DNA from 2 places in the Paenibacillus sp. FSL M7-1455 genome. Region 2 is predicted to be linked to the other one. Evidence: riboswitches for the same ligand, from Rfam matches in the RefSeq annotation. Region 2 holds a riboswitch; the other holds the start of a gene.
The links. A riboswitch is a leader RNA that binds a small molecule or an ion and turns the genes downstream of it on or off. The one in region 2 is predicted to bind ZMP and ZTP.
Positions count from the first base shown of each region.

Region 1: it holds a riboswitch for ZMP and ZTP, as region 2 does, so the genes downstream of both, NYE48_RS16605 (bifunctional 5,10-methylenetetrahydrofolate dehydrogenase/5,10-methenyltetrahydrofolate cyclohydrolase) here and rpiB (ribose 5-phosphate isomerase B) in region 2, are expected to answer to the same signal.

Region 1 covers NZ_JBBORO010000001.1:3,610,539-3,613,935, reverse strand. Annotated here, with positions in the region: gene NYE48_RS16615 (AraC family transcriptional regulator) at 1-597, shown strand, start outside; gene NYE48_RS16610 (GNAT family N-acetyltransferase) at 647-1,237, shown strand; ZMP/ZTP riboswitch at 1,277-1,357, shown strand; gene NYE48_RS16605 (bifunctional 5,10-methylenetetrahydrofolate dehydrogenase/5,10-methenyltetrahydrofolate cyclohydrolase) at 1,421-2,275, shown strand; gene NYE48_RS16600 (cyclodeaminase/cyclohydrolase family protein) at 2,279-2,917, shown strand; gene NYE48_RS16595 (phosphotransferase family protein) at 2,922-3,397, shown strand, end outside.
Region 2 covers NZ_JBBORO010000001.1:5,655,870-5,659,266, forward strand. Annotated here, with positions in the region: gene glyA (serine hydroxymethyltransferase) at 1-823, opposite strand, end outside; gene NYE48_RS25870 (TIGR01440 family protein) at 892-1,500, opposite strand; gene rpiB (ribose 5-phosphate isomerase B) at 1,513-1,968, opposite strand; ZMP/ZTP riboswitch at 2,124-2,206, opposite strand; gene NYE48_RS25880 (low molecular weight protein arginine phosphatase) at 2,379-2,966, opposite strand; gene NYE48_RS25885 (manganese efflux pump MntP) at 3,008-3,397, opposite strand, start outside.

The DNA of each region.
Region 1 (3,397 bases), 2.0 Mb from region 2:
CGCAAGGCACGAACCCAATACAGCAATATTTCGCAATGGACAAGCAATATGCCGGAGGAGACCGCGTCCGGAACGGCCTACAATGAAAACCGTAAGAGATCATTGCTAGGAAGGACGTGGGATCGGATGATCGCCATAAAAGAATTAACCCCCCTTAACGTCGCATATGTCCGCCATGTGGGAAGCTATCTCGATACGGGCGCCGCATGGGACAAACTCGGCCGTTGGGCCTACGAACGGGGGATAACCCCGCCAAGCGAGCATTTTATCGGCATTTCGCTGGATGACGCCGGGCTGGTGGACGAATACGCCTGCCGGTATGACGCTTGCGTCACGTTGCCCGAAGATTGGACGCCGGATTCCGCGGACCCGCAGGTGCAGTTTAAGTCGCTGTCCGGGGGCATGTATGCGGTATACCCTTTTTACGACACCATCGATAAATTCGTGCTGGCGTATCAAAACGTATTCGGCCTTTGGCTGCCGAACAGCGGATATGAAGCCGACGACCGGCCATGCCTGGAATTTTGCCTGAACGATCCTGCGCGGGATCCGGAGGGAAAATGCAGGGTGGACTTGTACGTGCCGATCAAAAAATAAAATTTAAAGACATTGCAAGGCAGAACGCCTGCAGCTTGGAGGAATGAAAATGAATTTCGAGGCGGCATTCGGCCGGTTTCCCGTGATCGCGTCAGACAGGCTCGTGTTAGGCAAAATCGGAGAGGAGCATTTGGAGGAACTGTTCGAAATCTACGACAATGACAACGTTTTTACATACTGCGGCATCATTCCGAAGCATAACAAAAACACGGTCAAATCCATGATCGGACATTTCGAACGGGATTTCCTCAAAAAAAGCCGGATCAAATGGGGCATTTTTGCGGTGGGGAACCCCGGCAAGCTGCTCGGCATCATCGAAGCGTTCGATTGGAACCAGAAGGTCAATTCGCTTTCCGTGGGTTATTTTCTGGCGGAACGGCATTATGGAAAAGGCATTGCGACGGAAGCGCTGCAAACGCTCACCCGGTTTTTGTTCGAGGTGGCCCTCGTCAACCGGATCCAGGCCGAAGTGATGCCGCCGAACGAAGCTTCCAAAAGGGTGCTTGCCAAAAACGGGTTCCGAAAAGAAGGATTGCTGAGACAAGCGACGTTATGGTCCGGAAAAGGGGTCGTCGACCTTGAAATTTACGGCAAATTGAAGGAAGACGCCGCGAAAGAACCCGGATGGGCAAAAATATGACGTATCAACGCCGATTTTGTGCTATACTAGAGATAACTTCAAGCCGTGTGTGACTGGCGTAACGTGGGGAACCACGAGGGAGCACATGGATCATAACAGCCGTACGCCTGGGCGAAAGTATTTGGAGGGGATTCCTTTCCGAATGCTTTTTTTTGTTTGAAACCAAAATCGGAGGCGACAGAAATGAGCATGCTGCTAAAAACGAAACCGCTGGCGAGCGAGGTGTCGGAATCGATCATCGAAGAGGTGAACCGCTTTAAGGCAAAAGGGATTCACCCCCGGCTGTCTGTCATTTTGGTAGAAGGCGATCCGGCATCGGCATATTACGCGAAAGCAAAAGAGAAAAAAGCCCAACAGCTGGGCATCGCGTTCGACCTGATTTCGTTTACGCCGGAGGTGACCGAGCAGCGCCTGCTGGACGAAATCGAAAAATTGAACCAAGATCCGGCCGTGCACGGCATCATGCTGGAGCTGCCGCTCCCCAAACATATCCGCCTGCAAACCTGCTGCGACGCCATTCGACCGGAAAAAGACGTCGACGGCATTTCATCGGCGAACAAGCTGGCCTGCATGACGGGGGCAACCGGCATTTATCCGGCAACGCCGCAGGCATGCATTCGGATCGTGAAACATTTCGGGTTTTCGCTGCAAGGGAAAAACGTGGTGCTGGTCGGGCACGGGGAAACCGTCGGAAGGCCTTTGATGCAGATGCTGCTCCGCGAAAACGCGACCGTCACCGTTTGCCATTATTACACGCAAAATCTCGCCAAACATATCGCGGGCGCGGATATTTTGATGACCGCCACCGGCTGCGCCGGACTGATTACGGCCGATATGCTGCATCCCGAGCTGGTCGTGATCGATGCCGGTATTTCCGAAACGCCGAGCGGCATCGTGGGAGACGCGGTTCCCGAAGCGGTGGAAGCGGCCAAAGCGGTAACGCCTGTACCGGGCGGAGTGGGGACGTTAACGACCGTGCTGTTGTTCGAAAATTTGTTGCATGCCATCCGGCTGCAGCAGCCATCGAAAGAGGTGTAGCGCATGAACGGACAAAATCACGTTTTTGATCAGCCGATCCGCGAATTTTTGCATTCGGCCGCTTCCAGTGCGCCGACGCCGGGCGGGGGAAGCGTTGCGGCATTGGCTGCGGCCCTGGGGGCGTCCATGGGCTCCATGGTGGCGAACATTACGAGCGGACCGAAGTTTGAGCAGGTGCGGGAACAAATGGCGGAAATCGTGAAGCTGATGCAGGACGCGATGACCGAAGCCGAAACCTTTTTGAAAAAGGACATCGAATCCTTTAACGGTTACATGGCCGCGCTTGGGCTCCCCAAAGCATCGGAGGAGGAAAAGAGGCAGCGCTCCATCGCTTTGCAGCAAGCGGCGGTGCAGGCGGCTTCCGTGCCCCTGCATCTCATGAAACGCTGCCTGGAAGTCATGTCGGCGCTGGCGTCGGTAACCGAACAAGCGAATAAAAACGTCATTTCGGATCTTGGCATCGCGTTGCTGATGCTGGACGCTGCGGTTCAATCGGCGTGGATCACGGTCGAGATAAACCTTGGCAGCATCAAGGATGCCGGCGTGCGGGCCACGTTCCAGGACACGGGGGCGGAGCTTTCTTCCCGTTCGGCGGGCATAAAAGATCAAGTATTGGGACAAATCAGGGAGAGGTTGGCATAGACCTATGAAAATTGAGCCATGGGAGCAGCTCATTCGTCATATCGAACCGGAAGCAAAGCTGCTGCGGGCACAAAAGCTTCAAGGCGGCGTTTCCGCCCAAGTAACGAAGCTGGAAATCGAACTGCCCGAAGGCGTCGTTCGGAAGCTGCTTGCGCGTCGGCACGGCGAAGCGGACCGCAGTCGAAATCCCCATATCGCGCGGGAAGAATACAAGCTTCTTCAGCAACTGACTGCGGCGGGGCTGCCTGTTCCGAAGCCGCATGCCGTGCTCAGTTCGTTCGGCGATGCACCGCTGATCGTCACGGAATTCGTGGAAGGCGAATCGATCCTGTCGCTGGATCAGATTCCTGATGCCGAGCAGCAATTGGCGGATCGGTTGTCGGATATCCATCGGTTACCATGGGAACGGTACGAGCTCCGTTTTCTCCCGAAACAGGGGGATCGGTGTTCCGCCAAACTTACGAACAGGCCCGGTCAATT
Region 2 (3,397 bases):
CAAGCGCTTCGCCAAGCGCCACCGCTTTGGACGCGATGACGTGCATCAAAGGACCGCCCTGGGTGCCAGGGAATACCGCTTTGTCGATGGCCTGCGCCCACGGCTGTTTGCACAAAATCATGCCGCCGCGCGGACCGCGAAGCGTTTTATGCGTCGTTGTCGTGACGAATTGGGCATGAGGCACCGGACTCGGGTGAACGCCCGCGGCGACCAGGCCGGCGATATGCGCCATGTCGACCATGAACAACGCGCCCACGTCGTTTGCGATCGAAGCGAAAGCTTCGAAATCGATCGTGCGCGGATACGCGCTGGCGCCGGCAACGATCAAACGCGGACGGTGTTTGAACGCGGCTTTGCGCACTTCGTCGTAATCGATCAGGAAGTTGTCTTCGCGAACGCCGTAAGCGACGAAGTTATACAAAAGGCCGGAGGCGTTGACCGGGCTGCCGTGCGTCAAATGTCCGCCGTGGGCCAGGTTCATGCCGAGCACCGTGTCGCCGGGTTTGATCGCGGCAAGATATACCGCCATGTTCGCTTGTGCGCCGGAATGCGGCTGCACGTTGACGTGTTCGGCGCCGAACAGCTGCTTCGCGCGGTCGCGGGCGATATCCTCGACGATATCGACGCGCTCGCATCCGCCGTAATAACGTTTGCCCGGATAACCTTCCGCATATTTGTTCGTGAGGACGGAGCCCATGGCCTCCATCACCGCTTCGCTAACAATGTTTTCGGAAGCGATCAGCTCGATGTTGCTTCGCTGGCGCTTCAGCTCCAGATTCATCGCATCCAATACCGCAGGGTCCTTTTTACGCAATTGATCCATCTTCTTGTTCCTCCCTTAAAATAAACTTTCCTATTTTTTGTGCATGAACGCTGTCCAATCCCCGACGTTTAATCGCAAGCGGAGGCGTTGCCCGCATCCTGCCCGGGCGAAATGCGGTACACCGCACGCTCGCCGCCGATCAGCTTCGGCCGGGTAAAGGCGGTATTCACGCGAGCCTCCCCCACATACCGAAGCTTGGTGCGGTAAGGCACGGCCACGCGCCGCAAATGCATCCCGATCAATGTTTCTCCGATGTCGATCCCCGCATCCGCTTCGATCGTTTCGGCCAAACACGGCTCCTTCATGGAGCGGTATGCCGCGCTGGCCATGGAACCTCCGGCCTTCGGCACCGGTACGGCCGCCACTTCGGTCAGCCGCAAAGCGGCAAGAAGGGAACGCTCCACGACAAGCGCCCGGTTCAAATGCTCGCAGCACTGGAACGCAAGCTCGAAACCGAACTCGCGGCTGACTTCCCGGATACCTTCCAGCAGCTCCTGAGCCACTTCAAGCGCCCCCGAGGTGCCGATCCGCCGGCCCGCCACTTCGCTCGTGCTGGTTCCGACCACGACGACCTTGCCGGGGCCAAGCCCGGCCGCTTCCGCCAGCTCGCGCAAAATGGCCGACACTTGCTCCTTTAGCGAAACTTCCGCCGGAATGCCTTGTTCGGAAAATTCCATGCGAATACCTCCCTAGCGCTGCAGATAACGGTCCTCGATCGCTTTGATTTTGCCGACGCGCTGCGTATGGCGCTCTCCGCTGCTGAACGGCGTATCGAGCCAGATTTTCGCGATTTCCTGCGCCAGGCCGGGGCCGATGACGCGCTCGCCCATCGCCAGCACGTTCGAATCGTTGTGCTCCCGGGTCGCTTTGGCGGAAAATACGTCATGCACCAGCGCGCAGCGAATGCCCGGAACCTTGTTGGCCGCGATGCTCATGCCAATCCCCGTACCGCAAATCAGAATGCCGCGATCAGCCTCACCCGAGGCAACCTGCTCGCATACAGGCAGGGCATAGTCCGGATAATCCACGGAGTCAGCGCAGCTGCACCCCACGTCCACGACCTCGTGGCCCATTTCCTGAATAACGGCGATGATGTCTTCTTTCAAACGCACTCCCGCGTGATCTGTTCCCACAGCAATCTTCATGTTTCGAAAAACCTCCCTGAATGTCGTGCTTTTGTGACTTCTTGTACATTATACCCTATTTCAAAGCCACAAGATGAAAATACCTTCATGGGGATGCCTGCAAAATCCTCCCTATGAATACAAAAAAGAGCAGTCCGCGGATAACCGCAGAATTGCTCTTTTGCCCAGGCGACCGGCCGTATCATCCGGTGCTCCATCGTGGTTTCATCCACAGTTGTCGCCAGTTACACCGGATCCAAGGTTTTTCACAACCATCATAAATCATTAGACGGCGAAAAGCAAGCAATTTCGGTGCTTGCTCCGCCTGCCGGAGGCGCACCGGGGAAACGTGCAGCCTGGGCCGCTGTATCCCTTGAAGAGGTTCGTTGACGCGCCCCGGATCAAAACCGAAGCCGATCCCCACGCTTTGCTTACGAAGCGCGATAAGCTTCCAGCTTATCCAGCAAACGTTCGATCGCGGCCCGGATTTCTGCCGCGGCCAAATCATAATCCTCCCGGGATCCCCCGAACGGGTCGGAAATATCGAAGCTCGGCACGCGCTGCTGGATTTCGATCAAGCGTTCCCGCTCCGCATCGGTCAGCTCCTGTCCGAGCGAGCGTTTGACCTCCCAGGTCGCGTAAAGGCCGTCCAGTTCTTTCAGGTCGTTCAGCACGCCTTCGTCGTCTTCCACGTATTCCTTCAGCGTGAACACTTTGTCCGCCGCATGCGGAAAGTTGCGGATGACCTGCTGCTTGTGGCTTTGGGTCAGCGTAAGGATCAAGTCGGACCAATCGACCGCTTCCGGCTTCAACGATTTCGAAGTCAGGCGGTCGCCGATCTCATGGTCGCGCAATACCGCCTCCGCATGCCGCGACATCGACATGCCGTCCATGGCCGCGACGCCGGCGGAACGGGCTTCCACGTCGATGCCGCGGTCCTTGGCCATTTTGCGGAGAAGGGCTTCCGCCATCGGGCTGCGGCACGTGTTCCCTGTACACACAAACAAGATATGCTTCACGTCTATCGCACCTCCCGGATTGTTCTTTGGCGATTATTGTATCAAAAGATAAAGGCGAGGCCAAATGCCAGCAGGATCACGCCTCCCAGCGCCTCCCCGAAATCCCCCAGGTTGCGGCTTGCCCTCCGGCCCAGCAGGAGTCCCAAGACCGACATCACTCCGCCGCTGATGCCGAAGGCAAGCACGGTGACGATCAAATTGCTCTGGAACATCCCGAGCGACAGCCCGACGGAAAAGGAATCCACGCTGACGCTTAAGGCGAACAACAACATGCCCAGCAGCGACCGGTGGTCGATCATCCGGGTCTCTCCGCTTTTGAAAGAGCCGAATACCATGTGAACGCCGAGCAGGATGAGCAGTCCCCCGGCAACATAGTCGGCTACCTGTCCAAGCAGGGAGCTCATGTATTGTCCGGTATACATGCCGATCAG